One region of the Clostridium sp. B9 genome, then DNA from elsewhere that is predicted to be linked to it. Evidence: a T-box and tRNA genes for the amino acid it is inferred to sense, from the RefSeq annotation. Region 1 holds a T-box; the other holds one or more tRNA genes.
The links. A T-box is a leader RNA that pairs with one kind of tRNA and senses whether it is charged. The one in region 1 lies ahead of leuS (leucine--tRNA ligase), so its partner is inferred to be a tRNA-Leu.
Positions count from the first base shown of each region.

Region 1 (16,470 bases):
GAATAGTAGTTTTACTCTCTTCATTTGAACATTAAATCAAGGCAATTTCAACTATTAATTAAAATTAACATTCAACTTTAACTTTATTGTTAAACTTTTGAATTAAATATTCTTCAAATTTATTTTCACCAATTCTTTCTATAATTTCTGCTAATCTTTCTTTTCCATTAGCTAATTCAATATACGATTCTATAGTAGCCTCAACTAAACTTATTAATTCATCTTCTTTAAATTTTCTATTCATAGGTTCAGCCTTTCTAGCTTTTCTACCTGCTCTTCCTCCTATAAACACTAAAAATTCTACTTCTTTATTTTTTATATTTATTGTTGGAAGTATAGCAAAATCATTGCTTTGCGCTTTACCATAACTATTTATACATCCAAATACGCCTATTTTAAACTTGGCTGGAACTTTAATAGCTAAGAATTTTTTTTCTAATATTTCACCAATCCTTCTAGTATCTATAAGTCCATGTTTACAAACACTTCCTTTGCATGTAACTACTGCTCTTACAGTATTTCCAGCGCCTCCAATTTTTAAATTTAATTTTTCAGCTTCACTAACTACTTTATATATATCATCTTCTTTTATATAAGGTATTTCTATAGTTAATCTACTCGTAAGACTTATTTCTCCATTTCCATATTTTTTAGATATATTAGCTAAATTTATTATATCATCAGCCTTAAAATATCCAACTGAACTTAAAAATCTTATAACATAAAACTCTTCTTGTTTTTGATTTATTACTCCCATTTTTTTTAATTCCATTTTTTCCTTTTGTGTTAATCTACCCATATTTAATCTGATAATCAAAATATGTTCAAATATATAAATACTTTTACTATTTATTTTTGGATATTTTGACCAACAGCTCTCCCTTCTTTTATTTTCATCTTGTTATTTCAGTTTTATTCTAAACCATTGTTGATTTTTATCTATAATTTAATTATATAAATTCATTGACTATAAATAAAACATTTTAATCTTATAATTAATATAAGTAATTATTTATGTCTTCTTACTTTATACCCTTATTTCTAAAATTACACATTAAAAGAAAGCTTACCAAATAGAAATTTGGTAAGCTTTCTTTATAATAGCATACTATTATTAGATGAATCTCCCAAAAGCTATATCCACCATTTTTTAAGCAATATATTTATTAATATGTACTAAATAGCTTCTTCTAGCTCTTCAGATTCTGTTCCTCTTGAATCCCATTTTTTCATTAAATATGTGGCTAAGAATGCTGCTATTAACATTACCCATATCAATTCTGTTGGGAAGAAAAGAACTAATAAAAGTAATACTATTACTGCATTTCTTAAAGCTGCACTGGCAAAAGATGTAGTTAAAATTGTAACTGTAACTACAGGATCTATAGGAAATATCATTGATATAGCATATGCAATAGTTGTTCCAGAAAAGATTATTGGGAATATATGTCCTCCTCTCCATCCAGTTGATAAACAAACCTCTGTTAAGAAAAGTTTTAATATTCCACTTAATAAAAGAATGTACATTGGTATTGTACTCCATTCCCTAACCAATTCTTTTATTTCATGCTCTCCTGAAAACAAAGTATATGGAAGATATGTTCCTATTACCCCTAAAATAATCCCACCTATTATTGCTTTCAATATTTTCATGTTATGTAATGGATGGAAAATCTTATGTAATGTTTTTCCGAAAAATTCATACATTAGTCCTAATAAAACTCCTAGAATAATTAATGGTAGTATTGATACTATCTCATTGATGCCTATATTATATCCCTGAAAATGCACTATAAACGAAGGTCTATTATCTATTCTTGATAAAAACATCAATACTCCAAACCCAGCTGCTGTAGTTGTTGAGTATACTATTGTTTTAATTCTTTTTATGACATTCGAATCATTTTCTTCTATCAGCGGACTTAATCCAACTAAAGGAGCATGGAATATTATTCCTAAAGTAGCTTCCATACTAAATTCAGTTATCATCCCACCATATTTTTCCAGCGTTCTTCCTTTAACAGTCCATTTTAGTATATCTCCTACTAAAGTTGAAAGTCCTCCAACTATACCAACAAGAGCAGCCTCAGGACCTAAGCTAGCTCCTGAAAAAAGAACTATTAAAGCTGTTAATAAAGCCTTTGGAATAGTCTTATACTCCACTCTGTTATTTTTTTTAAATTCTCCCATTACTTCTGGCATTAATCTTGGATACTCTCCAAAATATTTTTGGCATAATCCAACTAATACCCCACCAGTTGTACAGACAATTATAGTCCAATATGGTAGGTTAAATTTTTCAGGTAATTCTGTCCATATAAAGTGTATTCCTAAATTGACAATAGCTAAAAATGCCCAACTGACAACTCCAACTATCCCTCCTAGAACTAAACCATAAATGATTAAAATACCTAAACTAAAATATTTCTTCATACTATAGGCTCTCCTTATTTTTAATCTTTTGTAAGTTTTATAATTTAAATAGTTACTAACTTTTAAACACAATTTTAATAATAAACCCTAATGTTATTTTTTCCTAAGTCTTAATAAAAGTCAATTATTAATCTTCCTTTTTTATACTTCCACATATAGCTCCTAATAATGCAAAACACACATAATAGACATCATTTGATATAGTTACATCAAATAATTCATAAAAAGCATTGCTTACCATTACATCAAAATTAAAAATACTTAATATCCAAGCACAAATAAGACCTCCAACTAATCCTCCAAACATAATAAATCCCCCTTTAATATAATATTTTTAGAAAACCCCACTTAAAACTCCTAAAAATGCAAAAATCAAATAATAAGTATCTTTAGTAATTTTTTTATCAAAAATCTCATTAAAACCCTTAATAAAAACCTCATCAAAATCAAAAACACTTAAGAACCAAGCAATAAAAACTCCTTGTAATAAGCCAATAAGCATACACTATCTCCCTTTTATTTAAGTTTAAATATCATAAAATCCTCTTAGGATAATATATTTGTATATAGTTTATTTGATAACCTAAAATTATTCTTTTAAATAAAAAAGCTTACCAAAGCCATACATAACGACTTTGGTAAGTATTCTTTTGCTTTTTATTATGTTCAACTTTTCTTCTATGCAACCTAAATATTAATCAAATATCAATAATATTTTATTTAATATTATTTGAGTTTATATTTATTGGTCCATTGAATTTTTTGAAGTTGATGTCCATTGATTATTTCCTGCAGTCTTTGGTTGTCTGTCCTTAGCTGGTACCATATTAGGATCAACAGTTGTTGATACCCACTGATTATTAGTAGCTGATTTTAATTTTTTACCCATAATTTTCACATCCTCTAAAAATATTATAGGAAAATTTTTGACTTTAAGTATTTTTATAAAATATAATCTTCATATCATTGATTAATTAATATTCTTTTGTCAACAATTGAAGATAATGCTTATAATATACAAAGTGAATTTTCCTATAAAATTATTCTTTGTAATTAAAAATTCTTTATCCTAGGTATTTATTAGAAACTTTAATTGACTTATTTTAAAGTTTTGATATATAATAGATAAAAACTGAATCATTAAAAGCTTTGATTAGGAGTAGTAGTATTATCTCATAGCCCAAAGAGAGTTGTGGTTTGCTGTGACACAATGGTATGAAAATATGAACTTGCCTATGAGCATATGTGTGAATAAAAGCACATACGGGGAATCCCCGTTATAAAACCGAGTGAGGAAAAGAAATTTTCCTAATAAGAGTGGTACCGCGAATATCCTTTCGTCTCTTAAGTTTTAAGAGATGGAAGGTTTTTTTTATTTGTTTTTTTATTCAGATTTGGCAAATAATAAATTAATATACAAACTTAGAGGAGGATTAGTTAATGGGTAACTATAGTACTGCCATAGATAAGAAATGGCAAGAAAAATGGACTGAATCAGGTCTTTATAAATTTGATCCAAACAAAGAAGGAGAGAAACTTTACGTTTTAGAAATGTTCTCATATCCTTCAGGAAGCCAATTACATGCAGGTCACTGGTTTAACTATGGACCAGTTGATTCATGGGCTAGATTTAAGAGAATGCAAGGATACAATGTATTCCAACCAATGGGATTTGATGCTTTCGGTTTACCAGCTGAAAACTTTGCTATAAAAACAGGAATACACCCACAGGACTCTACAGTTAAAAACATAGCTAAAATGGAAGAACAATTAAAAGCTATGGGAGCTATGTTCAACTGGGATAACGAGGTTGTTACTTGTTCACCAGAATACTATAAGTGGACTCAATGGTTATTCTTAAAATTATATGAAAAAGGATTAGCTTACAGAAAGAAAGCTCCTGTAAACTGGTGTCCTTCATGTCAAACAGTTCTTGCTAACGAGCAGGTTGTTGACGGAGAATGTGAAAGATGTTCAACAGAGGTTACTAAGAAAGACCTTACTCAATGGTTCTTCAAAATAACTGATTATGCTGATGAATTATTAGATAAATTAGATGGTTTAGACTGGCCAGAAAAAACAGTTTCAATGCAAAAACACTGGATTGGAAGATCAACTGGTGCTCAAGTTAATTTCAAAGTTAAAGATAGTGATTTAAACTTTGATGTATTCACTACAAGAGTTGATACTTTATGTGGAGTTAGCTATGTTGTTTTAGCGCCTGAAAATCCATTAGTAGACAAAATAGTTTCAGCTGATCAAAAAGAAGCTGTTGAAAACTACAAAGAAGAAGCTAAAAAGCAAACTGATATAGAAAGACAATCTATCTCAAGAGAAAAAACTGGTGTATTCACTGGTGCATATGCTATTCACCCAATCAGTGGAAAAGAAGTTCCAATATGGGTTGGAGATTATGTTTTAGCAACTTATGGAACTGGAGCTGTTATGGCTGTTCCTGCTCACGATGAAAGAGACTTTGCTTTTGCTGAAAAATTTAATCTTCCAATAAACAGAGTTATAGCCGCTAAAGATGGTAGTGAAACTGAATTACCATTCTGTGAACATGGTGTATTAGTTAACTCTGGAGAATTCGATGGATTAACTACTGCTGAAGCTAAGGAAAAAATAGTTGAAAAACTTGCTTCAATGAACCTTGGAGAGCAAAAAGTTAACTTCAGATTAAGAGATTGGTTAGTTTCAAGACAAAGATACTGGGGAGCTCCAATTCCTGTAGTTTACTGTGATGAGTGTGGTATAGTTCCTGTACCTGAAAATCAATTACCAGTTGAATTACCATATGATGTTGAGTTTGCTCCAGACGGAAAATCTCCACTAGCTAAGAGTGAATCATTTGTTAATACAACTTGTCCTCATTGTGGAAAACCTGCTAAGAGAGAAACTGATACTTTAGATACATTCGTATGTTCATCATGGTACTATTTAAGATACCCTGATAACAAAAATACTGAAGCTCCATTCAACCCAGAATTAATCAACAAAATCCTACCTGTTGATAAATATGTTGGTGGACCTGAGCATGCTTGTATGCACCTTCTTTATGCTAGATTCATAACTAAAGCATTAAGAGATATGGGATATCTAAACTTTGATGAGCCATTTACTTCATTAACTCACCAAGGATTAATCTTAGGACCAGACGGATTAAAAATGAGTAAATCAAAAGGAAACACAATTTCTCCTGATGATTATATAAAAGAATATGGTGCAGACGTATTTAGAATGTACTTAATGTTTGGATTTGCTTACACTGAAGGTGGAGCTTGGAGTGATGACGGAATCAAATCTGTAAACAGATTCGTTGAAAGAATCGAAAGAGTTATAGATGCTGCAAGAGATGCTATAAACAAAGGTGAAAATAACAAAACTACTATAGATAAGGCTGAAAAAGAGCTTAACTTCTGGAGACATAATGCTATTAAATCAGTTACTGATGATACAGATAAGCTTCAATTCAACACTGCTATAGCAAGAATGATGGAATTCATAAACGCTTTATCAAAATATACTCAAGAGAAAGAAATGAACCTTGAGTTCTTAAAAGAAGTTGTTTCTGATTACCTAAGATTATTATCACCATTTGCACCTCACTTCAGCGAAGAGCAATGGAGCTTACTTGGAAATACAGACTCAATATTCAACGAAGCTTGGCCAAAATTCGATCCTAAAGCTTTAGTTAAAGATGAGATTGAAATAGCTATCCAAGTTAATGGAAAAGTTAAAAATAAAATAATGGTTTCTTCAGATTTAGATGAAGAAGGAATTAAGGCTGCTGCTTTAGCTGACGAAAAAATCGTAGCTACAACTGAAGGAAAAACAGTTGTAAAAGTTATAGTTATAAAAGGAAGACTTGTAAATATCGTTGTTAAGTAATATAATAATAACGTTGCAAATTTTATTGATTGATTAAAAATTGCTAGTTAACCTTAATAATTAACACTTTTTAGCATTGAGCTATATATTATTAGAAAAGGTATATAAACGCTGAGAATTGACTCCGTTTATATACCTTTATTTTTTACATGGTTATATGGTAATTATTTTTATCTATATTTGTTCCTTTTTCTAAAACTTTATAATAATCTGCCTCATGACCTCTTAAATCAATATTATTCATAAGCTTTATATTCTTGACTATGTTACTATCTATTGCTTCTAGGAACTCATTTTTATTTCTAACCTCTTCAGTTTCCTTTGCAACATCATAGTAAGTATATCCAAATACTCTTTTTTCATGAACTAATTGCCCATTATCGCAAGTTATTTTTCCGCCATCTCTTAGTTGTGCTCTTATTTCAATTGGAGAATTAATTTTTATATCACCATTTATATTTAGTTCTGAATTCTTTCCAAGCACCTCTATTCCTAATCCATTTTCATTATTTAATGAAACATTATTAAGTGTAACTTGTCCATTCTCAATTTTTAAATTTTCTCCCTTTTCTTCTCTATTTTTAACCTCAGTGTTATCAATAATTACGTTTTTCCCATCTAAAACTTTGATAGCAGTACCCCCATTAGAGTCTACAAAAACGTTTTCTAAAATTATGTTATCCCCTGATATAGTTATAAGATTATTCTTTTGGTTAAATTCATCACCTTCATTTTCCCATACTATATTCAGATTTTTTAATACTATTCCATCTCCTTGTAGTGTAAAAAAATCTTTTTTTAGATTATTAGTTAATTTAGGAACATATACGTTATTTCCTTGTCCGTCTATTACTATGTTTGAAGCCTTAATATCTACTCCCTTTGAACTTAAATCATTTAGATTAATATCCCTTGAAAGTTTTATTTCTTCAACGCTTCTATCATTTATTAAATCTACAAAATTTGTTGCATTTCCTGCTATTTTTTCTATTTTAAAAAAGTTATTATATTTATTACTTTCGTTTATACTCTGATTTATTATTGCATTTTCTTTGTTTTTGTCTTTTAAATTAACTTCTTTACCTAATACTACGCTACTGGAGAGGTTGTTTACTACTATAGCCGTAGCTATTATTTTCGCCACCTTTTTATGTGCCACGTAAAATCACCTCTTCATTAATAATTATTTTCTATACTTCTATTATGCACTAATTATATCACTTTGTGTATAGGTTTTCAAAAAATAAATTATAGATTTTTTTGACATATCATAGATTTTCTTTAACTTCACTCAAAACTTATGCATTAATTATAGATTTTTTTGTTAATCTAAGTAAGTTTCTTTTGAAATTATTTTTAATTATATTACTACTTTAAGCTAATTTGGTTAAGGAATTAAGACAAAAAAAGATTATAAATATTACAAATTTAATTAAAACATCTAAAAGCTTTAATTCTTTATAATATTTATAATCATTAAAATACTAAAAATTTATTTAAGCGTTAGCTTACTTTATTCCTATATAGCTACTTGAATTTATTATATAACCTATGAGTTACACTACTGTATTTTGTTCATATAACCCTTCTAATTACAATACCTTACCAAACTCCTTAAGAACTACCAAAACCTCTGATTCTTTTATAGGAGAGAAATACTCTATATATTTACTATGATTAAATCTTGTAAATAAATCTTTAGCCATATCCATCCACTCTTCCAATATATAAACCCATATTATCTCGCTAGTTGGACAACTTAATATAAATGCTTCTACCCCAAAGAAGCTATACTCTTTTATGTCATGTAACTCAGCTAGTTTTACATAGTCATCTACAACTTTTGTGCTAATTTTGTATTCATATATGTCTGAATAAAAGAAATCAAAGCTTTCTTTTTGAGCCTTAAATCCATCACCTTTTACTATTTTAATTTTGGTGTTTTCGCCAAAATTTTCAAGATAGAGTTCTATTATTTCTTCGCTCATTTCGTATACTACAATTTGCTCTACCTCTTCTTTTTTACTTATTTCTTGCACAAAATATCCTAAACCTAATCCAAGAACTCCTACTTTTCCTTTAGCTCGCTTTATACTTTCATAAGCACCTTGAATCTCATGCGGTGAAATTCTCATCCAAAGCTTATCACCTTCAAATAATTCTATAGGAGCTTCATTCATTTTTTCTTTATTTTCATAAAGGTATCCATCAAATTCTTTTTGATTACTATATTTAATAATAAAATTGCCTTTTTGATTTTCTTTAATTTTTTGTTTATATTCTTTTATCTTTTCTTCACAATAATTTAGTGCGTATGGTATCATAATTATTTTCCTTTCCTAAAATATATAGCTAACTTTATATTGCTCAAAGTTTAAGCTACTTATTTATCTAAAACTCAAACTAGTACTATTTTCATATTTTGCTTAACTATTCTATTTTAATTTGATAATGTCAAGTTAACAACCTATTTTTAATAAAAATTCTCATATTATTACAAAAATATTATACTTCTCACCAATTTTTCTACCTTTTATACTAATTATATTCATCTTTTATTAAATTCCTAGTAAAATGGTCTTGATTTATTTTCACTAAAATTATATAATTTAATCACTATTAATTATTAATTATTTAATTAAGAAGGTGTATGAGATGAAAAAAGTTGCAATGAGCGATGAAGCTTATGTTGAATTTAAAAATTTTTTAAAATCTAATGATATAGATAGTGATGTTATTAGAATAAACTTTGGTGGAAATGGCCCTATGGGACCTATGTTTTATGTTACAGCTGGAGAGCAAAATGAAAGTGATGAAGTTGAAGTTATAAAAGATTTAACTTTTGTTATTGAATCTTCATTAATTGATACTTTCTTAGGTTTCTCAATTCTTTCAGACGAAGAAAACTTTGGTGAAGGATTAACTCTTGATCCATTAATGAGTGATTATTCAGGTGGTGGATGTAGTGGAAACTGCGGAAGCTGTGGAAGTTGCCACTAAAAATAACATAATATTTTTAATTTTGATTAATATTATTTATAAACATATTAATAATAAATACATAAAGCAAAAGCTTTAAATTAAATTTTAGGAGGAAATAGATATGTCAGTTGTTAAAATGAGTAATGAAGCTTATACTGAATTCAAATCTTTTCTACAAGAAAACGGCATAGAAAAATTTGATATAAGAATTAATCTAGCAGGAGTTGGCTGAGGAGGCCCAGTATTTAATATTGTTCTGGATGAACAATCAGAAAATGATGAAGTTGTAAAAATCGAAGATATAACTTTCTTCGTAGATAAAGAATTAATTAAAGACTTTGAAGGATTTGTTCTTCTTTCTTCTGACGAAAATGGTGGTAGAGGTTTATCACTTAAGCCAGTTAAAGAAAGCGAAGGCGGATGTTCTTCTTGCTCAAGCTGTCATTAATTTTTACATAAAGAGCTCTTATTAGTAAAGTTATATTTGCTAATAAGAGCTCTTTTCATTTTCTATATATTACTAATTAATAACTTTTACTCCATTTTTATATCATTTTGGTTAGTAAACAAACTTTTATATTATAAAGTATTAATATTTTAAGAATATTTTTATTTTTTTATCAAAATCAACTTTACAAAGAAACGTTTTCATGCTATCATTTACACAAAGATTAATAACTATCTTGTTACTATTGAATTAGGCAAGACTTAAATGATTCTAATTATATAGAATAATGAGAAATGGCACTACCCTTTCTTATATTCTATAGGTTTCATTTAAGTCTTTTTTTATTTTTTACTGACAAGATATAATTTAATCCTTACTAATAATTATTAAATTATATTAATAAAATGAGGAGGACTTATTATGTTACAAAAACTTCAAAGAATAGGTAAAGCTATTATGCTTCCAATTGCAGCATTACCTATTGCCGGTATTTTACTTGGGGTTGGTGGAGCCTTATTGGGTATTGCTACTTTAGATAATCCGCCAGCTATTTATGAACCTTTAATTTCATTCATAACGATTCCTGCAGTAACAGCTATTTTAACTGTTATGAAAAATATTGGTGATATAATTTTTGCAAACCTTCCAGTCTTATTCGCTGTAGGTGTTGCAGTAGGACTTGCTAATAAAGATAAAGGAACTGCTGGTCTTGCTTCAATATTTGGTTTCTTAGTAATGAACCAAGTTATCTCTACACTTTTAGCATTAGGTGTTACTCAACTTGGTGTATTAACTCCTGATAACGTTGGTAATTATGGTACTTATGTTACAACTAACCTTGGTATTTTCACTCTTAACATGTCAGTATTTGGTGGTATCATAACAGGTATTATTACTTCTATATTACATAATAAATATTATAAAATTCAATTACCAGCAGTTATAGGTTTCTTCTCAGGAGCTAGATTTGTTCCTATAATAACTGCATTAGTAATGGCTTTAGTTGGTGGTGCTTTAGCATTCATTTGGCCATTTGTTCAAGATGGAATCATGGTATTAGCTAGATTAGTTAATGAAGCTGGATTCATTGGAACATTCTTCTATGGAGTTATTGAAAGAGCACTTATTCCATTTGGGTTACATCACGTATTCTATACTCCATTCTGGTTTGGATCATTTGTACAAGCTGATGTTATTATAAATGGAGCTCACACTATAATCGATGGAGCTAATACTGCATACTTTGCTCAATTATCAAGTATGTCAGACTTAGTTGGTGCTAGCCAACAAACTATGTCTCAAGTAGTTTCTGGAACTACTAGATTTATGGCCGGTAAATTCCCATTCATGATGTTTGGTTTACCTGCTGCTGCCTTTGCTATGTATAAATGTGCTGCACCTAGCAAGAAAAAGTTAGTAGCGTCACTTATGATATCAGCTGCTGTTACTTCATTCTTAACAGGTATTACAGAGCCACTTGAATTTACATTCTTATTCGTTGCTCCTGGCTTATATGCTGTTCACTGTGTATTAGCTGGTTTATCATTCATGCTAATGGATATATTAAATGTATTTGTTGGTATGACATTCTCAGGTGGATTTATAGATTTCTCATTATTTGGTTTATTACCAGCAGGTGCTGGAGTTCCAACACACTGGTTCTGGATTGTAATAATTGGTTTAATTTACGCAGTAATTTACTACTTCCTATTCACTTTCCTAATCAAAAAGTTTAACTTAAAAACTCCTGGTAGAGATGAAAATGAAGAAGTTAAATTACATAGTAAACAAGAATTCCAAGAAGCTAAAGGTATTTCACCAAATTCTCAAAAAGGAAATGCTTCTAATAGTGGTAATGAAATTCAAGATAATGCACCACTTGTTTTAGCTGCACTAGGTGGCGAAGAAAACATTGTAAGTGTTGATGCGTGTATTACTAGACTTAGAGTTGAAGTTAAAGATAAGTCTAAAGTTAATAAAACTACATTAAAAGATTTAGGTGCTGCTGGTGTTGTTGAAGTTGGTAATGGAATTCAAGCTATCTTTGGTGCTAAAGCCGATGCTTATAAAAATGAAATAAAAGAAATTTTAGGTATTGATTAATAATCATAAATAATATTTTAATATGAGTTATAGCTGGTAAAATAAATTTACTAGCTATAACTTTTTTAATACAAATTTATTTTATTTTACTTTTTTTACCTTTTATGGTTGTTTATGTATAAAATAAGTATTATAATTTAATAAATGCTTTATTTTGAGGAGGAGAGATAATGAATACAACCTTAATTAACCTAACTCCAACTAAAGAACAAAGAAAATACCAAGAAGATGAACTAATTGCTTTTTTAGACCTTAGCTTGAATACATTTACAGCTAATTGTGATGATAGTGATGAAGCTCCTTCTTTATTAAAAGAATATACTTCATTTAACACAGATAACTGGGCAGAAAATTTATTCAAATTCGGATTTAAAAAAGTTATTTTACCAGCTAAACTTAATAATGGTTTATGTTTATGGAATAGTAACTGTCCAAAAGTTAATATAAATGATTCATCTTTAGAAAAATTCGATGAAGATTTAGTAAAAAAAGTTAGTAAATCATGTAAGAAGTTTGGTCTTAAATTTGGAATACATCTTACATTAAAAGATTATCTCAAATTAAATTGTACTCCTGAAGAATATAATAATTATTATTTAGCACAAATAAAGGAACTTATGACTAATTATGCTCCTATATCTGAGATTATTATGGACAAGACTTCCCTAGATGAATCTTATTCTGAGCTTAATTTTGAAAGTTATTTTAAACTTGTTAAAGAAATAAACCCTAAATGTATGGTTTCTAGTCCAATAGGACCTGATGTTAGATATACTTATTATTCTAATGTTGAGGCTGTTAAGAGTTCATTCTACTCTTCTATTGAGTTAAATGTATTAAAAGAAAATTCTAATGATGAAGATGTTAGAAATGGAAACATTAATGGTGATACTTGGATTGTTGGAGAAAGTATCTACTCTTTAGCTGATTGCATAAGTAGCGAAAAAGACTCTGTTGAAGTATTAAAACATGTTTGTCGTAACTCCTTAGGAAGAAACACAAACCTAATTTTAGTTTTAACTCCAGATGTTAATGGAATGCTTAGTGGTAATGATGTTACAACTCTTTCAGAATTCTCTAAATATATGAAAGATACATTTGCTGAGAATTTAATTAAAGGTTCTTCTATTTTAGCAACTAATTCATCATCTAGTGATAGCTACAATCTTATAGATGATTATAAAAAATCTTATTGGATAGCTAATGAAAATGCTTATAATCCATATATAGAAATAGACTTTAATGGCACTAAAGAATTCAATATCTTGGAAATAAGAGAATGGATTGCTGAAGGTCAAAATGTTGAAGAATTTAAAGTATATGCTTATAGCAATGGATGGTTTGAACTTTATAATGGTTCTTCTATAGGATATAGACATATAGCTAAACTTAATAATATTAAAACTGATAAAATAAAGATTTCATTTACTAAATATAAAAATCCACCTATGATCAATCATATAGGTGCATATATAGGATAAAATAATTTATTAAATTGTATAAAAGCTTTGTTAAATTAGTGCTGATTTTAGATAAAACTACAAGATTTTCTTAATTGAGTAGGTCTGAAATGTTAATTAAAATCAGCACTTTCTTAAAATAAATCCTATTTATTAAATCATATCTTCAAAGTCTTTATCTAAAAATAATTTAGCTGCTGTTTAATGTATATCCTTATTGCGTATATTCCCATCTCTTTTTTCAAATTTTAATAATATATTTAACATTTTATTCTTAGAGAAATTAACAAATTCATGAATATTATATTATTTTCATAAATAATTTTATTGTCAAATATATACTTTATAAAATGTATAAACTCAAGTAATTTAGAACATTTTTTATACTTAGTATAAGTAAAGTTGTATTAAGAATAAAATTCCATTAAAATTAATCTTATAATAGAATTACAACAAATTGTATTTACTGGAGGAACAATAGGATGAATACAGCTTATGACTTTATTTTCACTTTATTACTTGCTTTTGTGCTTGTAATGATGAAACAATACATATTAGCTCTTGTTGTTGTAGCAATATATGCTTTTTACAAATACAACAAGAAAAAGCCTTACCTTTTAGCTTATAAAGGTAACTTAGCATTTAAAAATGGAGAAAGAGAGAAAGCTTTAGAGCTTTACAGAAAATCTTGCTCATATAAAAATGTTAGTGATAGCATTAAGCTACAGTATGCTTATCTTACTCTTTATTTAGGAAATCTTGAAGAAGCCTCTAAGCTTTTAGCTGCTATAGACTATGAAAAGCTACCTGAAAGATTAAGAGCATCTTATACAATGACAGAATCACTTATAACTTGGAAAAATGGCAACTTAAAAGAAGCTATAGAAAAGCTAAAAACTCTTCATACTGAATATGAAAATACTACTGTTTATGAAACATTAGGATACTTCTTAGTTTTAGATAAGGATTATAATGAAGCATTAAAGTATAATCTTTTAGCTTATGAATATGATGCGGATAACTCAGTTATCATGGATAACTTAGCACAATCATATTATTTTACTGGCGATAAGGAAAAAGCAAAAGAAATTTATAATAAACTTCTTGAGCAAGAACCTAGTATGCCTGAACCATATTATTTCTATGGATTAATATTAAAAGATGAAGGTAACGTAGAAGGTGCTTTAGAATATTTAGATAAAGCCTTAACAAAAAAAGAGTCTTATTTATCTGAATTAAAGAAAGATACTATAAGAGAAACAATAGCTGAATTAAAGCTTTAATTAATAGCTTTTCGTTTTAATAAAAAAGGATTATATCTAGACCGTCGTTATATGGTCATTGATATAATCCTTTTGTTTTAAGTTATGTATTATAAATATCACCTTAAATCACTATATTATTTACATAAGGCCTTTTGAAATTTATCTTCCATAAACTCTCTAGCCTCTTTGATATCTTTTCTATAATCTCCAAAGCCTGTGTACCAAAACTCTGTTACAAATCTTCTTACTCCCATATCAAAGGATGTTTTTATTATTTTCTCAAAATCTACATGTCCTGTTCCAAAAGGAATCTCTCTAAATTTTCCTGGAACTGTTTCTTTAAGGTGTACAGCCATGACATGACCTTCTCCAATTTTTAAATCTTCAATAACATCCTTTTTATAAATATTAGCTGCATTAGTTATATTACCACAATCAGGATATACTCCTAAATATGGTGAGTCTATCCTATTTACATAGTTCATGGCTTTTTCTACAGTATTCATAAACTCTGTTTCCATTGTTTCAAAAGCCAATAATATTCCTGACCTTGCTGCCATTTCTGTTGCTTTTTTTAGATTTTCATAAAATAAAGCTCTTGTATTTTCATTGCCTTCCTCATAATAAACATCATATCCAGCTAACTGGATTATTCTTATGCCTAAATCATCCGCTAATTCAATAGCCTTCTCCATAATTTTCATTCCACGATTTCTTGTAACTTCATCTTCACTTCCAATAGGATACTTTCTATGCCCACTTAAACACATAGTTCTTATTGGAACTCCAACTTCATACATAAGTTTAACAAGAACTTCTCTTTCTTCCTTAGTCATATCTAGCCTTTTTAACTTTTCATCACTCTCATCTATACTAATTTCTACAAAATCAAAATTATTTTCTTTTGCACATTGAAGTTTTTCTCTCCATGTAAGTGTATTTGGCATTGCTTTCTCATATAAACCTACAAAGTACTCTTTCATAAAACTCACTCCTCTTATTTTATGCTCCTGTTTGTCCATAATAAGCATTTGGTCCATGTTTTCTTGAAAAATGTTTATTTAATAAATCATCTGACATACTATTTACCTTTTGATTTGCTAATATTTCTGTGTTATACGCCATCATTGCTACTTCTTCTAAGACTACAGCATTATGAACTGCTTCATGTGCATCTTTTCCCCAAGTAAATGGACCATGATTTTTAACAAGTACTGCAGGTATATGATCTGGATTTATATGTTTAAATCTCTCAACTATTACTACTCCAGTATTGTATTCATAATTTTCCTCAATTTCTTCCTTTGTCATATCTCTAGTACAAGGGATCTCATCTGCAAAATAATCTGCTTGAGTTGTTCCATATGGTTTTATTCCTCTTCCTGCTTGTGCAAATATTGTTGCCCATCTTGAATGAGTATGAACCACTCCCCCTATATTCTCAAAAGCTTTATAAAGTTTTAAGTGAGTATCTGTATCTGATGAAGGCTTATATTTGCCTTCGATTATATTTCCCTCTAAATCAACTACAACCATATCTTCTGGTTTCATTACATCGTATTCCACTCCAGATGGCTTAATTACTACAAGGCCTTTTTCCCTATCTATAGCAGATACATTTCCCCAAGTGAAAGTTACTAAATTATATTTTGGAAGAAGCATATTAGCCTCATAAACTTCTTTTTTTAAGTTTTCTAACATATATAAAAACCTCCTTAAAATATATTAACTACCCTTTTATTTAATTGAGTATTAATTTATATTATTCTTTTAATATCACTAACTTAGAATAAATGCTTTCACCTAATAAAACTAACTAAATCAATACTCTTTAATTCTCAAAAAAAATATATTACTCTGTTACAATGTATAAAGCTGCTTGTCCTAA
Region 1 covers NZ_JBNWKA010000003.1:981,792-998,261, reverse strand. Annotated here, with positions in the region: gene ACQZHJ_RS04455 (nitrite reductase) at 65-799, opposite strand; gene ACQZHJ_RS04450 (chloride channel protein) at 1,177-2,433, opposite strand; gene ACQZHJ_RS04445 (hypothetical protein) at 2,561-2,740, opposite strand; gene ACQZHJ_RS04440 (hypothetical protein) at 2,768-2,935, opposite strand; gene ACQZHJ_RS04435 (hypothetical protein) at 3,176-3,322, opposite strand; T-box leader at 3,574-3,781, shown strand; gene leuS (leucine--tRNA ligase) at 3,874-6,324, shown strand; gene ACQZHJ_RS04425 (pectate lyase-like adhesive domain-containing protein) at 6,470-7,468, opposite strand; gene ACQZHJ_RS04420 (hypothetical protein) at 7,917-8,648, opposite strand; gene ACQZHJ_RS04415 (HesB-like protein) at 8,980-9,324, shown strand; gene ACQZHJ_RS04410 (HesB-like protein) at 9,428-9,754, shown strand; gene ACQZHJ_RS04405 (PTS transporter subunit EIIC) at 10,175-11,857, shown strand; gene ACQZHJ_RS04400 (alpha-L-fucosidase) at 12,028-13,338, shown strand; gene ACQZHJ_RS04395 (tetratricopeptide repeat protein) at 13,800-14,600, shown strand; gene ACQZHJ_RS04390 (L-ribulose-5-phosphate 3-epimerase) at 14,717-15,565, opposite strand; gene araD (L-ribulose-5-phosphate 4-epimerase) at 15,585-16,283, opposite strand; gene ACQZHJ_RS04380 (hypothetical protein) at 16,435-16,470, opposite strand, start outside.

Region 2 (16,470 bases), 2.7 Mb from region 1:
GCATCTATAGGATATGATTTATATTGTAGAATGTTAGAGGATACAATAAGGATTATAAAGGGTGAAATTGACAGAGAGCCAATTGAGACAGTTGTTGATCTAAAAGTAGATGCGTTTATTCCATCTAGTTATATAGCTGATGAAATTCAAAAAATTGAAATTTATAAGAAGATTGCGGCAATAGAAAACGAAGATGATTATAAATATGTTGAAGAGGAACTAGAGGATAGATTTTCTAATATTCCAGGAATGGTTTACAATCTTATGGATATAGCTTATATAAAAGGAAAGGCTAAGCTTTTAAATATTGAAGAGATAAAAGAAAAGAATGAAGACATTTATTTTACTTTTGAAAGTAGAGAGAGAACTAATAAGAAAATATTTAAGTTCTTAGTAGAAAATTATAAGAATGATATAATGATTCAATTTGGAGATAAACCTGTATTTTTATATAGAGGGAAAGAAAAGAGAAAAGAGGATATATTACAGACATTTAAGGAAATGTTAGACGGTATATTAGCTTTAAATAATTAATAATTTATAAATTGAAATATTATTGTAACATTGATATACTAAAATGGAATCTGACTAGAATATTATGTAAATTATAATCGGAGAAAGGCGAGGTATTAAAATGGTAAGTGTAAAGAAGGTAGTAGCATCTGCATTAGTTGGAGCTTTGATGTTCACAGCTGTAGGTTGTGGAATGGTAGAAAAGACTCAAGCAGCTATTGACAAGACTACTGTAGCTACAGTTAATGGGGAAAAAATTACATTAGGAGAGGTTGACTCACATTTAAAAGGAATGTTTACTCAATTAGAGAGTCAATATGGAAAGGATTTTAAAGAGAATCCAGAAGTTGCTCAACAAATAGTACAACAAAGAAAGAGTGTTGTAGAAGGTATTGTAACTGATAAAGTATTAGTTATAGAGGCAGAAAAATTAGGAATAACTCCAAAGGAAGATGAAATAACTAAGAAAGTTGATGAGCAATTCAACAATATAAAAACTAGCTTAGGAGATAACTTTGATAAAGCTTTAGAAGCAGAAGGTTACACAGAAGAAACTTTCAAAGCCTTTTTAAAGAATCAAGTTATAGCGCAAGCAACAGTAGATAATGCTACTAAGGATGTAAAAGTTACTGACGAAGAAATTCAAAAATACTATGATGAAAATAAACAACAGTTTGTAGTTCAAGCTGGTGCTGATGTAAAACACTTATTATTCCCAACTGAAGAGGAAGCTCAAAAAGCATACGACGAAATACAATCAGGAAAAACAACTTTTGATGATTTATTCAATAAATATGAGAAAAACACAGACCCTAAGAAAGAGCCTATAGCTGAAAACTTAGGAAGAGTAAACTATGATAACCAAAACTTTGATCCTGCATTTATGGAAGGATTAAAGCCTTTAAAAGATGGTGAAATTTCAAAACCAGTTAAAAGTTCATTTGGATATCATATAATATTAGCTACTAATGTTTCTGATAAAGAAACTCAGTTAACTTTAGATCAAGCTAAAGAGCAAATAAAAGCTACTTTAGAAAATCAAAAGAAAAGAGAAGCTTATCAAAAAGCTTTAGATCAATGGAAAAAGGATCTTGGAGTTAAAGTTTATGATGATAAACTAAGTGAAGGCTTAAATGTAAGCAAATAATATAAAAAAGGAATCTATAGAAAATTCTATAGATTCCTTTTTTTTATCTAAATACATCCTAAAAAGTTTTCATTAATTGGTTATTAAAATGCAACATAACATAAATATAATCAATGTGTATAAAATTTCAAATAAATTAAATACTATTATTGTAGACAAAGATTAGTAATTAGTATTTACATAAGGGAGGTACATACAAATGAAGGCCACTGGAATAGTAAGACGTATTGACGATTTAGGTAGAGTTGTTATACCTAAGGAGATTAGAAGAACTCTAAGAATTAGAGAGGGAGATCCATTAGAGATTTTTACAGATAGAGAAGGTGGTGTAATACTTAAAAAATATTCACCAATAGGAGAATTGACTGACTTTTCAAAGGAGTATGCTGAAGCATTACAACAGTCAACTGGACATATTATTTTAATATCAGATAATGATGCTTTTATATCTGTAAGTGGAACTCCTAAAAAAGAATTTATAGAAAGAAAAATAAGCGATGAATTAGAAGAGATAATGGAAAAAAGGAAAGCTATTATATTGGGTGTGGATAATAAAAATGTTATACCTATGCACGCAGATGATGAAGAAAATAAATATAGTAGTCAAGTAGTTGCACCAATATTAGCTGAAGGAGACACAATAGGCTCTGTAATAATTTTATCTAAGGAAGGAAAAACTTTAGGTGAAGTTGAGCAAAAGCTAGCAGAAACAGCAGCAGCATTCTTAGGAAAGCAAATGGAACAATAAAAATAAACAGTAATCATAATTTAATATTTGTACTTTAAACAGTAATAATACCTCTAAATTTACAATAATATAAAATAGTTTAGTTTTTAAATTTGGAGGTATTTTATGAAGAAACAGTCCCTTATAAAAGGTAGTCTTGTGCTTGCTGGTGCTGGTATATTAGCCAAGTTTCTTGGTTTGTTTTTTAGATGGCCATTGATAATGTTAATAGGAGATGAAGGGTTAGGGTATTATCAGATGACATATCCACTTTACATGTTATTTGTAGCTATCGCTGCAGGTATTCCTATAGCAGTATCAAAATTAGTTTCTGAGAAAAATGCATTAGGGAAATATGAAGAAAGCTTTCAGGTAATAAAAGAAGCCTTGAAAGTTATGGTTTTATTAGGTTTAGGGACAAGCATTTTTTTAGCTGTAGGAGGAAAGTTCTTGTTACCTTTTTTAAAGTGGGATAACAAAGCATATTATTCTATTTTAGGAATTTGTTTAGCACCATTATTAATAGGAGTTATAACGCCTATTAGAGGTTTTTTTCAAGGATTTCAAAATATGACACCTACTGCTATTTCACAAATTATTGAACAGATAGGAAGAGTAATAGTTGGAGTTGGACTAGCTTATATACTTATAGATAAAGGTATTGAGTACTCTGCTGGAGGTGCAGCATTTGGAGCAGTAGCAGGAGCTTTTGTGGCTGCATTATACTTAATACCTAAGTACAGGAAGGTTAAGAAAAGTTTTAATGTAGGTAAAGTTAAGGGTAGTCATAAAATATTTATGGAAATAATCAATATAGCATTACCAATATCAGTAGGAGCAGCAGTAGGGAGTATAATGGGAGTTATAGACTCGGTTTTGGTACCACAAAAACTTTTAGAGGCGGGTTTTACAGGACAAGAGGCAACCATTTTGTATGCTCAATTAACTGGGAAAGCTACAGTTTTTACAAATGTTCCTATGACATTAGCAGTAGCTTTATCGGCATCTATAATACCAATAATTTCTGAGCTATATACTTTGAAAAATAATAAACAAGTAGAAGAAAAAATAAATACTACAATGAAACTTTGTATGATAATTGCTATACCTTGTTTTTTAGGATTATTTTTTATGGCAGAGCCAATAATGAGTCTTTTGTTTCCAGGAAAGTCTGAGGGATTCATTATATTAAAATACCTATCAATAAGTGTACCTTTTTTAGTTGCAACACAGATTACAACATCTATATTACAAGGAATGGGATATTATTATAGACCGGTTTTTCATTTGCTTATAGCTTGTGGAATAAAAATATTCTTAACAGTTAAATTAATTCCAATAGAGTCTTTAAATATATATGGGGCAGTTATAGCTACTATAGTTTCTTATACTGTAGTTATGATATTAAATTTAATATATATGGCTAGAAAGTTTAAATACTTTCCTAATTTAATCAATGTTTTAATAAAACCTATTTTAGCTTCAGTGTTAATGATAGGTACAGTTTTATATTTATATTCAGAAGCATTAAAATATAGTGGAAGTAACAGTATAGCTTGCTTAATAGCTATATTTATGGGTATTATTATATATATGATATCATTGGTTGTGCTTAAGATATTTAGCGTAGAAGAGATAAAAGGAAGGCTAAAAAATTAAGCTATAAAGTGCGAAGGAGAGTATAGAATGCTTAAGATAATGGGTTTAGGACCAGGTGCCTATGAAGCTTTAACAATAGGTGCTTTAAAAGAACTAAAAAACAATAAAAATATTTATTTTAGAACTGAAAAACATCCAACTGTTGATTTCTTAAAAGAGGAAGGAATCAAGTTTGAATCTTATGATCATGCATATGAAATGTATGATAGTTTTGATGATGTTTATAAGTATATTGCAGAGGATGTAATAACAAAGGTTAAAGAAGATGAGGATTTAATCTATGCAGTTCCAGGACATCCATTAGTGGCTGAGAGATCTGTAATAAATTTAATAGATTTATGCGAAGAAAAAGAAATAGCTTATGAAATATTACCAGCTGTTAGTTTTGTAGATGCTATGATGGAAGCATTACAAGTTGATCCTGTAGAAGGATTAAAAATAGTTGATGCTTTCGATATGAAGAATCAAATTTTAGATAAAAGAGTAGGAACTATAATAACTCAGGTTTACAATAATTTTATTGCTTCAGAGGTTAAATTAAGATTATTAGAGGGATACAAAGAAGATACTGAAATAATATTTGTTAGAGCTGCTGGAGTAGAAGGATTAGAAAGTATTAGAAAAATAAAATTATATGAGTTAGATTGGCAGGAAGATATAGATTACCTAACTTCAATATATATTCCAAAGGATTTAGATAATAAAAAAGACTTCCAGGACTTATTAGATATAATTGAATTATTAAGAAGTCCAGAAGGATGTCCATGGGATGGAGAGCAAACTCATGAAAGCTTAAAGAGTGCTCTATTAGAGGAGTGTTATGAGGTAATTGATGCTATTGAGAATGAAGATGAGGATGCCTTAATAGAAGAATTAGGAGATGTTTTACTTCAAGTTGTATTCCATGCCTCAATTGGTAAGGAAGATGGATATTTTGACATAATGGATGTAATAGACGCTATATCTGGAAAGATGATTAATAGACATCCACATGTATTTTCAAATAGTGAAGTTGAAAATTCAGAGGATGTTGTAGCTAACTGGGATGAAATAAAGAAAAAAGAGAAGAGCATAGAAACTTTAACTGATGAGATGGAGGCTATAGCTAAGTCACTTCCAGCAACGACTAGAGCTTATAAGGTTCAAAAGAAAGCTAAGAAGGTTGGATTTGATTGGGATGATGTAAATTGTGCTATGGATAAGGTTAGAGAAGAATTAGAGGAAATAAAAGAGGTTTATAATTCAGAAGATAAGTCAATAATAGAAGGTGAAGTTGGAGACTTACTTTTTGCATGCATAAATGTTGCTAGATTCCTTGAGGTTGATGGCGAATTAGCTTTAGATAAAACTATTAAGAAATTTATAAAGAGATTTTCTTACATAGAAAATGAGGCAAATAAGAAAAATAAGAATCTAAATGATATGACTTTAGACGAGATGGATAAACTATGGGATAAAGCTAAAGAGAGTGAAAAATAAGCGTTTTTAGAAATTTATGGTTTTACATTGGTCTAAAAAGTATAAATTTTTTAAAAAATGCAAAAATATCAGTATTTTTAGGGCAAAAATTGAAAGTATTGACTATACAAAGGAAGAAATATATATTATGATAATATAAGTTGATACTAGTTGAATTGTATAACTAGTAAACAATTATTGCAGTAAATTAACTGGAATTTTAAGGAGGATGTAAAAGTGAATAAAGCAGAATTAATAACAAGCATGGCTGAAAAAAGCAACTTAACTAAAAAAGATGCTGAATTAGCTTTAAAAGCATTCATAGAAAGCGTTAGCGAAACTTTAGAGAACGGAGACAAAGTTCAATTAGTTGGATTCGGAACTTTCGAAACTAGAGTAAGAGCTGAAAGAGAAGGAAGAAACCCAAGAACTAAAGAAGTTATAAAAATACCTGCTTCAATAGCTCCAGTATTCAAGCCAGGTAAAGAGTTAAAAGAAAGAGTTAACGCTTAATTTATATAATAAGTTGTGTTAATTTAACTTTAAAAAAGCCCGAGTCTTACTCGGGCTTTTTTATCAATATTGGATAATTTAAATTTATATAAATGATTTAATAGGGAGGATTGAATATGAGATTAGATAAGTATTTAAAAGTTTCTAGAATAATAAAGAGAAGAACTGTTGCTAAAGAAGCTTGTGAAAGTGGAAGAGTTATTATAAATGGTAAAGTAGCTAAACCTTCAAATGATATCAAAGAAGGCGATACAATAGAAATACTATTCGGTAATAGAACTTTAAAAGCTAGAGTAGTTAATATAGCAGAACATGTTAGAAAAGAGAATGCTAAAGAAATGTATGAAATATTAGAAGGCGAAGAAGATACTGAGTAATTATGAACCTTTTAATTTTAATGAATAGTGTATGACTAATATAATTTGAAAATTATATTAGTCATTTTTTTTTGGAGAATTGAATAAGCATAAGGTAGGATAAATATTTTTATACATAGGAGGCTTTTCTTATGCTTGATAAAAAGAATGAAAGTAAACCAATAGAAAATACCAGTAGCATGTCTTTAGAAAATAGAAAATTACTATCACTTACAGGAGTAAACGAGGTTATAAGCTTTGATGATGAAAAAATAAGTTTAAAAACTAATTTAGGGGCTTTATTGATAAAAGGATCAGGATTAAAAATGAACAAATTGGATGTTCAGAACGGGGAGGTAATAATAGGTGGATATATAAGTAATATTAATTACTTAAATAAGAAGAATAAAGTAAAGAGAGGAAGGAATTTAATTTCTAAAATTTTTAAATAGTAAATAGGTGGGAGTTATGCTTTTAGATATAAATATTCAGTTTAGAATTGTTATTTTTGCAATAATCTCTGGAATAATATTAGGTTTTTTATTTGATGTTTATAGAGAGATAAGAGGGGTATGTAAAAATAAAGTTTTAGTAATTATAGAAGATGTATTGTTTTGGATATGGTCTAGTATGGTTATTTTTATTTTCTTATTGAAGTTTAATTATGCTTTTTTAGGTATGTACGTTTATGTATTTATGGTGTTAACATTGATAGTTTATTTAAAAAGTATATCCAAGTACTTCAGGAGCATACAACATAAAATTTTAGCTATACTATTAAGGTATGTTAGAATAATATGCAAAAACATTAGATATTTATTTAAAAACACATTTACAAGTTAAAAATGTAAAGCAAGAGGGAAAAATTGCTTGAATTAAGGTATAATAGTGTTTACAATAGACTTATATCATACCATTTTTAGTATGGGGGCTATAAGTGTGAAGAAAAGAATGAATTTGAAGAATGTGGTAATAATTATATTGATTGCTATATTCTGTATATCCTATATTAGACAAGAAATTACAATGAATAAAATACAAAAAGAAATAGAGGCTAAACAAACTCAACTTAATGAGCTTGAAAGCAAAAATAAAAAGCTACAAGATGAGGTAAACCAATCTTCAACAGATCAATACATAGAAAGAATGGCTAGAGAAAGATTAGGTATGATTAAAGAGGGTGAAAAAGTAATCACAAACTCTGATTCACCTCAAGATAAAGCAAGTATTAGTCAACAAGAGAACAAACAAGAGAAATAAGGTTATTATTAAAAATAACATATATTTTATTTATAAAAATTTAAGGAGGAGTCTTTTAAACATGACCTTAATGGCAGGAAACATATTAGAGGGTAGAATAATTAACATCACAAACTTTGGTGCGTTTGTTGAAGTGGAAGGAAAAACAGGTTTAGTTCATATATCTGAAGTAGCGGATACTTATGTTAAAGATATAAGAGAACATCTTAAAGAAGATGATAAAGTAAAAGTGAAAGTAATATCAGTTGATGATAAAGGCAAAATTAGCTTATCAATAAAGCAAGCTATGCCACCAAAAAAGAAATCTGTTAAACCTGCAGATTTTGATTGGAAAAATGAAAAGAAGGCTGTTAAGCCAAAACAAAACTTTGAGGATATAATGTCAAGATTCTTAAAAGATAGTGAAGAAAGACTTCAAGACGTTAAGAAACATCAAGACGTTAAGCAAAGAAAAAGAAAATCAATATAAAGCTATGCTTTAAAAATCTCTTAGAATTTCTAAGAGATTTTATTTTTTTGAAAAATCTTATTAAAATTATTGTTGAATTAAAAGTTTTTTTAGTTTTTTTAGAAAAGTAAAACCCAGTATTTATGGGGGGTTTAGCATATTTATTATATTTTTTGAAAAAAACTTTAAAAAATATGTTGACAGTATTGTCAGGCTTATGTATAATAAATCTTGTCGTTGGGAAACACACCAACAAGACATGCCGAAGTGGCGGAACTGGCAGACGCACAGGACTTAAAATCCTGCGATGCTAACACATCGTACCGGTTCGATTCCGGTCTTCGGCACCAAATATCGCGGGGTGGAGCAGTTGGTAGCTCGTCGGGCTCATAACCCGAAGGTCGTAGGTTCAAGTCCTGCCCCCGCAACCACATGGCGGGATAGCTCAGCTGGCTAGAGCATTCGGTTCATACCCGAAGGGTCGCAAGTTCGAATCTTGTTCCCGCTACCATTTAAATTTAATATATGCCGAAGTGGCGGAACTGGCAGACGCACAGGACTTAAAATCCTGCGATGCTAACACATCGTACCGGTTCGATTCCGGTCTTCGGCACCAAATATCGCGGGGTGGAGCAGTTGGTAGCTCGTCGGGCTCATAACCCGAAGGTCGTAGGTTCAAGTCCTGCCCCCGCAACCACATGGCGGGATAGCTCAGCTGGCTAGAGCATTCGGTTCATACCCGAAGGGTCGCAAGTTCGAATCTTGTTCCCGCTACCATTTAAATTTAATAATATGCCGAAGTGGCGGAACTGGCAGACGCACAGGACTTAAAATCCTGCGGTGCTAACACACCGTACCGGTTCGATTCCGGTCTTCGGCACCAAAAACTCATCTTAAATAAGATGAGTTTTTTATTTTTTACATGAAACATTTCTTATTATAAAAATAGAATTATTTAAATAAATAATCATAAAAGCATTTCAAAATTCAATCTTAAATTATTTCCAAAAATAAAATTAAAAAAATTCTTTGTTCAACAAAATATTATTAAAAGTATAATTTAGAACTTCTTTAAAAGACAATAAATTTATTTAAAATAACTTAGTTCTTATGAAATTAGTAATTGGATTAAAGAAACTAAAAAATAAAATATAAATAATAGAAAGATTTGTTTTAAAATGTCCTAAAAAAATAAAATTTAACCTCACTAATTTACAAATATTTCCTTTTGAAATTGTTATAATGTTGATAAAGATAGAAGGTTAGGGGGATAAATATGCAATATGGAGTTAAAATTGATAATTATAAGAGAGTAAAAAAATCAGAAGGGACAAAGAGTAATATAAGAATAGAGGCATCTACTATTGGATTAATAATGGCTACTATAGCTGGGATTTTAATAAGTAGAGTTTATCTTGATATGACTTTTGGTATAATTAAGGGTTTAGCTCCTTTTGGATTGGCATATTTAATTGCAACTGCAAGCTATGAGAAAAAGTATTTGATTGTTTCTAGCTTAGGAGTTATTGTTGGATATACTACTTTGTTTGAAAAGGTTATAAATTTTCCAGCTTACATAATAACAGCATTGTTGATAACTATTTTTTCTTTAACTAAAGTTAGTAAGAAGATAAAGAGTATAGTTAATTTTTCTTTGATCTTTTCAGTTTTATTTATTTATGGATTTTTAATTGGGGAATTAGATATTATATTTAATTTAATTAGTGCTATATCTGTAACAGCTTTAGTTTATCCAATATATTATGTTGTTAAATATACATTGAAATGCGTAGAAGAAATAAATACTCAACACTTTTTTAGTATAGATGAAATAGTTAGTATTGAATTATTTCTTTGTTTGTTAGTAGTAGGTATCGGAAATATAACTTTATATGATGTAAGTTTTAGAAGTATAGTTGCAGTATTATTTGTTGTTAGTATAGCGTTTATATCTGATACTAATATGGGAGCAGGTGCTGGAATCACAATGGGTATAATCCTTGGTTTTACTACAGGAAATCTTATGGATAGTATAGCCATATATGGAGCTTGTGGTTTGGTAGCTGGAATATTTAGAGAATCAGGTAAGCTATTAACTGCTTTATCATTTAACATAATATTTATTATAGTAACTTTATACTCTGGGGTATTTAATAATATCGTATTTATTGAAGTTTTAGTAGGAACATTATTATTTATGTTTGTTCCTAAAAAAGTATATAACAAGGTTTCTTTAGAAATAAATAAAGAAAAGAAGGCTGATTTCTGTAATGAAGCTAGATTTAATAAGATAAAAGATGAATTAACTGATAGACTAAAAGATTTTACGGATGTTTTAGGAATGATGGGTAAGTCTTTAAATAATTTAGTAGGAAATGATAAGTTATCTATAAAAAATAAAGGGAATGCTTTAGTTGAGAATTTATCAGACAGAACTTGTAGCGACTGTGATATGAGATATATGTGTTGGAAGAGAGAACTTCATCAAACATACAATGCTTTTTCAGAGCTTATAAGCAACTATGAAACTAGCTCTGGAGTATTTCCGCATGAGTTAGAAAGAAAGTGTGTTAAGAAATATGCTTTAATGAAAAATTTAGAAGATACAATGAATATATATATGATTGATGAAACTCTAAGAAGTAGATTAGGTGAAGGAAGAAAGATTCTTTCTAACCATATAAATAATATGTCAGTAACAATAGGAGAAATTGTTGATGAATTTGGAAATGAACTTCATTTATGTACTGATATTGAAAGAAATATAAGAAAAGCACTTCTTAAATATGGTATTAAGTTTGGTGATTTAATATGCTATAACGATAGAAATGGAAGACTAAAAGTTAAAATGCAAATGGAAAACTGTATGGGAGCACAAAATTGTATAAAAACAGTTCTTCCTATAATAAGTGAATCTATTGGCAAAAATATGAGTATTGGAAGTGAAGGTTGCAATATAAATGCAAAGAATAATATGTGTGAAGTAGTTATTGAAGAAGCACCTAAATATCATGTTACTTCTCATGTAGCTGTTGCTACTAAAGAAGGAGAAAAGTTTACAGGAGATTCTTATTCTTATGGTAGAACTAAGGATGGAAATTATATAACTGTAATATCAGATGGAATGGGATCTGAACCAGAAGCAGGCTTAGAAAGTAAGGTTTCCGTTGAAATAATAGAAAAGTTTATGGATGTTGGCTTTGATGAAAAAATAGCAATAGATGCTGTAAATGCAATAATGAGTATAAAATTCAGTGAAGATGAAAAGTTCTCAACTTTAGATATGAGTAAAATTGATTTATATACTGGTAATGTTAAGTTTATGAAAGTTGGAGCTATTGAGAGTTTTATTAAAAGGGGAAATAAAGTTGAAGTTATAAATGCTAATACTTTACCTTTTGGAGTTTTAGAAGAGCCAGATATAGATACTGTAGAAAAAAAGGTTGGAAATGGAGACATACTAATAAATATAAGTGATGGAATTTTGGATGTTAGAAAAGATGGTAGTTTTGATACAACTTGGTTAATAGAGTTCTTAAAAGCTACTAAGTATAGACAACCTAAGGATTTATCAGTTGCTATTTTAGAAAAGGCAAAGGAACTAAGTGGTGGTAAAGCTAAGGATGATATGACAGTTGTTGTTTCAAAAGTTTTTGGAATAAATTAAATTTTAGGGGTGCTTAAAGGAAAAATAAAATCTAGAGAATTTACAGTTAGATTTTATATTAATATTCTTTAAGCACTTATTTTATTTTTAAATAAATAGAAAAGAGAGTAGTTTGAGAGAGGTAAAGTTAAATACACGAACTTTTTTGAAAACATAAGGCTTTTTTTATGTGTTATAATATTAAGGCAAAATATAATATTTGTGGAGTGAGTTAAGATGAAGAAAAAAGTTATAGAATTTATAAAAGAAAACTCCATGATCCAGAGTGGAGATAAGGTTTTAGTAGCTTTATCAGGTGGACCAGATTCAGTTTGTTTATTACATATTTTAAGTGAATTGAGAGAATTATTACATATAGAGGTGTATGCAGCACATGTTAATCATTGCTTACGAGGAGAGAGTGCCTTAGGTGATGAAGCATATGTTGAAGAACTTTGTAAAAAACTAAATATAAAATGCTTTGTAAAAAGAGTAGATATAAATAAAATAAGTGAAGAAAGAAATATTTCCACGGAAATGGCGGGAAGAGAAGAGAGATATAGTTTCTTTGAAGAGTTAAAAGAGAAATACTCTTTAGATAAAATTGCCATAGCTCATAATGCTAATGATCAAGCAGAAACACTTATCATGAGAGCTTTAAGAGGAACCGGGATAGAGGGTCTAGTAGGAATAAGACCTGTTAGAGATGAAATATTCATAAGACCTATTTTAGTGTTAAGAAGAAATGAAATAGAGGAATATTGTGAAGAAAATAAGTTGAATCCAAGAATAGATGAAACTAATTTAGAAGAAATATATTCTAGAAATAAAATAAGGTTAAAAGCCATTCCTTTTATACAAGAAAACTTTAATCCAGATATAGTAACTACATTAAATAGATTAGCCTATAGTTGTAGTAAGGATGTAGAGTTTATTCAAGAAGAAGTTGAAAAAAGGTATCCTAAGCTATGTTCAAAAGAAGGAAAGAGCATAGTAATAGATGAAAAAGCTTTTGAGGAAAAAGAAGCTATTTTAACAAGAATAATTAAAAAAGCATTAGTTGAAGTAAGTGCTAAATACAATAATTTTGAGTTAAAGCATATACATGACATAATTTCCTTAAAAGGAAGAGGAACAGGTAAAAGAGTAAACATAACTAATGGAGTAATTGCCATTAATGAGTATGGAAAGATAAGAATAACTTTAGTGGAGAAAGTTAAAGTTAAGGAAGAAAAAGTTTTAAATTTAAGCAATATTAAAAAAGAATTAGATGAAAATAATAAAGTTGTAATAGAAGACAAAATTTTAGGAAATTATGAACTAATAGTAGAAGATTTTAAAAAAGGTGAAAAATTTTCAAAAGATAGATTTATAAAGTCTTTTGATTATGATAAAATTTCCAGTATAGATATTAGATTTAGACAAAATGGGGATAAGATAATTCCTTTAGGAATGAAGAGTAGCAAAAAACTAAAAGATATTTTTATAAATAATAAAATTCCAAAAGAAGAGAGAGATTTTATTCCTTTAGTGTTATTTAACAATGAAATAGCATGGATAGTTGGATCTAATGTTAGTGAAACATTTAAAGTTACAAATAAAACTAAAAAGGTGATTAAGATTACTTTTAAAGGAAAGGAAAATTAATTATGAGAAAAGACATAAGAGATGACGTTAAAGAGATTTTATATTCAGAGGAACAATTAGCTAAACGTGTAAAAGAAATGGCTGAAGAGATCAGCAATGATTACCAAGGAAAAGACCTATTAGTTGTAGGAATATTAAAAGGTTCAGTTTTATTTACATCAGATCTTACAAGAAACATAACTATTCCATGTGAATTAGACTTTATGGCTGTTTCAAGCTATGGTAATTCATCTCAAACTTCAGGAGTTGTTAGAATCTTAAAAGACTTAGATAGTGATATTGAAAACAAGCATGTTCTTATAGTTGAGGACATAGTTGATACAGGAACTACTTTAAGTTACCTTTTAGAGTACTTAAAAGCTAGAAAAGCTGCAAGTATTGAGATAGTAGCTTTATTAGATAAAGAAGCTAGAAGAACTTCAAATGTTTATGCTAAATATAAAGGATTCGATGTTCCAGATGAATTTATAGTTGGATATGGAATTGACTATGCTGAAAAGTATAGAAACTTACCTTTTATAGGTTCATTAAAAGAAGAAATCTATAAGAAATAATTGAAAATATTGTAAAGTAAGAATTCTTATGATAAAATTCTTAGAAATGATAGTCAGAGAGGGGGGCCATAGATATGAAAAAAATACCTAATCTGGTTACTTATGTGGCGGTTTTGGCTTTAGTGCTTATGTTAGCTTTCACGTTTTATAAAAGTGGAACACAAGGGAAAGTTATATCATATAGTGATTTCCAAGAAAAGTTTGTAAGTAATCAAATTGAAACTATGACGATAAAAGAAGATAAAATGTCTGTTGAAGGTGTTCTTAAAGACGGAAAAAGATTTGTGACATATGCTTCAGATAAAATGGTAGACCACATGTTACAAAGTACAGAAGGTGTTAGCACTGTAATTAAATATGCTCCACCAAGTAATATGGGAGTCTGGGTTAGTATTTTACCAACAATACTTATAATGGGTATGATGTTCTTTGCCTTCTTTATATTTTCACAACAAGCTCAAGGTGGCGGTGGAAATAGAGGAGTTATGAACTTTGGTAAAAGCAAAGCTAAAATGGCAAATTTAGATGGGAAAAAGGTTACATTCAATGATGTTGCCGGAGCTGAAGAAGAAAAAGGTGAGTTAGAAGAAATTGTTGATTTCTTAAAACAACCAAAGAGATATATAGAAATGGGTGCTAGAATACCTAAGGGAGTTCTTTTAGTAGGACCTCCAGGAACAGGTAAAACGCTTCTTGCTAAAGCTATAGCAGGAGAGGCAGGAGTTCCTTTCTTTAGTATATCAGGGTCAGATTTCGTTGAAATGTTTGTTGGGGTTGGTGCTTCAAGAGTAAGAGACTTATTTGAGCAAGCTAAAAAGAATGCCCCATGTATAATATTCATAGACGAGATTGATGCTGTAGGTAGACAAAGAGGTGCAGGCCTTGGAGGTGGTCATGATGAAAGAGAGCAAACATTAAACCAACTTCTTGTTGAGATGGATGGTTTCGGTGTTAATGAAGGAATTATCATGATAGCAGCTACAAATAGACCAGATATATTAGACCCAGCTTTATTAAGACCAGGTAGATTCGATAGAAGAATACTAGTTGGAGCTCCAGATGTTGGAGGAAGAGAAGCTGTATTAAAAGTTCATACTAGAAACAAGAACTTAGCAGAAGATATTGATTTAAAAGTTTTAGCTAAGATAACACCAGGTTTCAGTGGTGCTGATTTAGAGAACTTAACAAATGAAGCTGCATTATTAGCTGTTAGAAGAGGTAAGAGTAGCATAGATATGAAGGACATGGAAGAGGCTATAACTAGAGTAATAGCAGGTCCTGAGAAGAAGAGTAGAGTGGTAAGTGAATATGATAGAAGAATCACTGCAGTACATGAGTCAGGTCATGCTGTAGTAATGAATCTCTTAGAACATTGTGACCCAGTTCATGAAATCAGTATTATTCAAAGAGGAATGGCGGCAGGTTATACAATGAACTTACCAGAAGAAGATAGAACTCATGTATCAAGAAATGGACTTAAAGATCAGATGGTTGGCTTATTAGGCGGAAGAGTAGCTGAGAAGTTAGTTATAGGAGATATAAGTGCAGGAGCTAAAAATGATATAGATAGAGCAAGTCACATAGCAAGAAGTATGGTTATGGAATACGGAATGAGTGATGAGATTGGTCCAATATCATTTGGGGGCGATGATGGTGGTGAAGTCTTCTTAGGAAGAGATTTAGGTAAGAGTAGAAACGTAAGTGAACAGACTAGTGCTAAAATCGATAAAGAAATTAAAAAGTTAATAGATGAAGCTTATGAAAGAGCAGAGAAAATATTATCTGAAAATATGAGTAAATTAAACGCTGTAACAGATGTCTTACTTGAGAAAGAGAAGATTGATGGTGCAGAGTTCCAGGAGATAGTAAAAAATTCTTAGTAAGAATTTTAAAAGAGACATTTAAATGTCTCTTTTTTTTATGGTAAGATGCTTATAAGACTTAAGTGTAATAATAATTATACGAATATTGAAACTAATTTGATTAAAAATGTTCGATAAAACTCTTTGTTTTTTAGAGAATTATGGGTATAATATTAAATATATTAGTTTGGAATGAGGTGCGGAATTATGAAGAATGATATTGAAATAGCACAAAGTGCAAAAATGGAACCTATAGTAAACATTGCAAAGAAAATAGGATTAGGTGAAGATGATATTGAACTTTACGGAAAGTATAAGTGTAAGATATCATTAGAGGCTATAAATAGATTAGAGAATAATGAAGACGGTAAGCTTGTTTTAGTTACAGCTATAAATCCAACACCTGCTGGAGAAGGAAAATCAACAGTTACAGTTGGTTTAGGACAAGCGTTAAACAGAATAGGAAAAAATACTGTAATAGCTTTAAGAGAACCTTCTTTAGGTCCTGTATTTGGAATAAAAGGAGGAGCTGCTGGTGGTGGATACTCACAGGTTGTTCCAATGGAGGATATAAATTTACACTTCACAGGAGATATGCATGCTATAACTTCAGCAAATAACCTTTTATGTGCTGCTATAGATAATCATATTCATCAAGGAAATCAACTAGGAATAGATTC
Region 2 covers NZ_JBNWKA010000003.1:3,697,986-3,714,455, reverse strand. Annotated here, with positions in the region: gene mfd (transcription-repair coupling factor) at 1-534, shown strand, start outside; gene ACQZHJ_RS16825 (peptidylprolyl isomerase) at 635-1,660, shown strand; gene spoVT (stage V sporulation protein T) at 1,860-2,408, shown strand; gene ACQZHJ_RS16815 (putative polysaccharide biosynthesis protein) at 2,514-4,046, shown strand; gene mazG (nucleoside triphosphate pyrophosphohydrolase) at 4,074-5,525, shown strand; gene ACQZHJ_RS16805 (HU family DNA-binding protein) at 5,742-6,017, shown strand; gene ACQZHJ_RS16800 (RNA-binding S4 domain-containing protein) at 6,134-6,394, shown strand; gene yabP (sporulation protein YabP) at 6,526-6,825, shown strand; gene yabQ (spore cortex biosynthesis protein YabQ) at 6,842-7,216, shown strand; gene ACQZHJ_RS16785 (FtsB family cell division protein) at 7,313-7,633, shown strand; gene ACQZHJ_RS16780 (S1 domain-containing RNA-binding protein) at 7,695-8,102, shown strand; tRNA gene ACQZHJ_RS16775 (tRNA-Leu) at 8,343-8,431, shown strand; tRNA gene ACQZHJ_RS16770 (tRNA-Met) at 8,437-8,512, shown strand; tRNA gene ACQZHJ_RS16765 (tRNA-Met) at 8,516-8,592, shown strand; tRNA gene ACQZHJ_RS16760 (tRNA-Leu) at 8,609-8,697, shown strand; tRNA gene ACQZHJ_RS16755 (tRNA-Met) at 8,703-8,778, shown strand; tRNA gene ACQZHJ_RS16750 (tRNA-Met) at 8,782-8,858, shown strand; tRNA gene ACQZHJ_RS16745 (tRNA-Leu) at 8,876-8,964, shown strand; gene spoIIE (stage II sporulation protein E) at 9,358-11,748, shown strand; gene tilS (tRNA lysidine(34) synthetase TilS) at 11,965-13,374, shown strand; gene hpt (hypoxanthine phosphoribosyltransferase) at 13,377-13,928, shown strand; gene ftsH (ATP-dependent zinc metalloprotease FtsH) at 14,003-15,808, shown strand; gene ACQZHJ_RS16720 (formate--tetrahydrofolate ligase) at 15,998-16,470, shown strand, end outside.
Region 2: it encodes a tRNA-Leu, which carries the amino acid that the T-box ahead of leuS (leucine--tRNA ligase) is inferred to sense. The anticodon was not compared.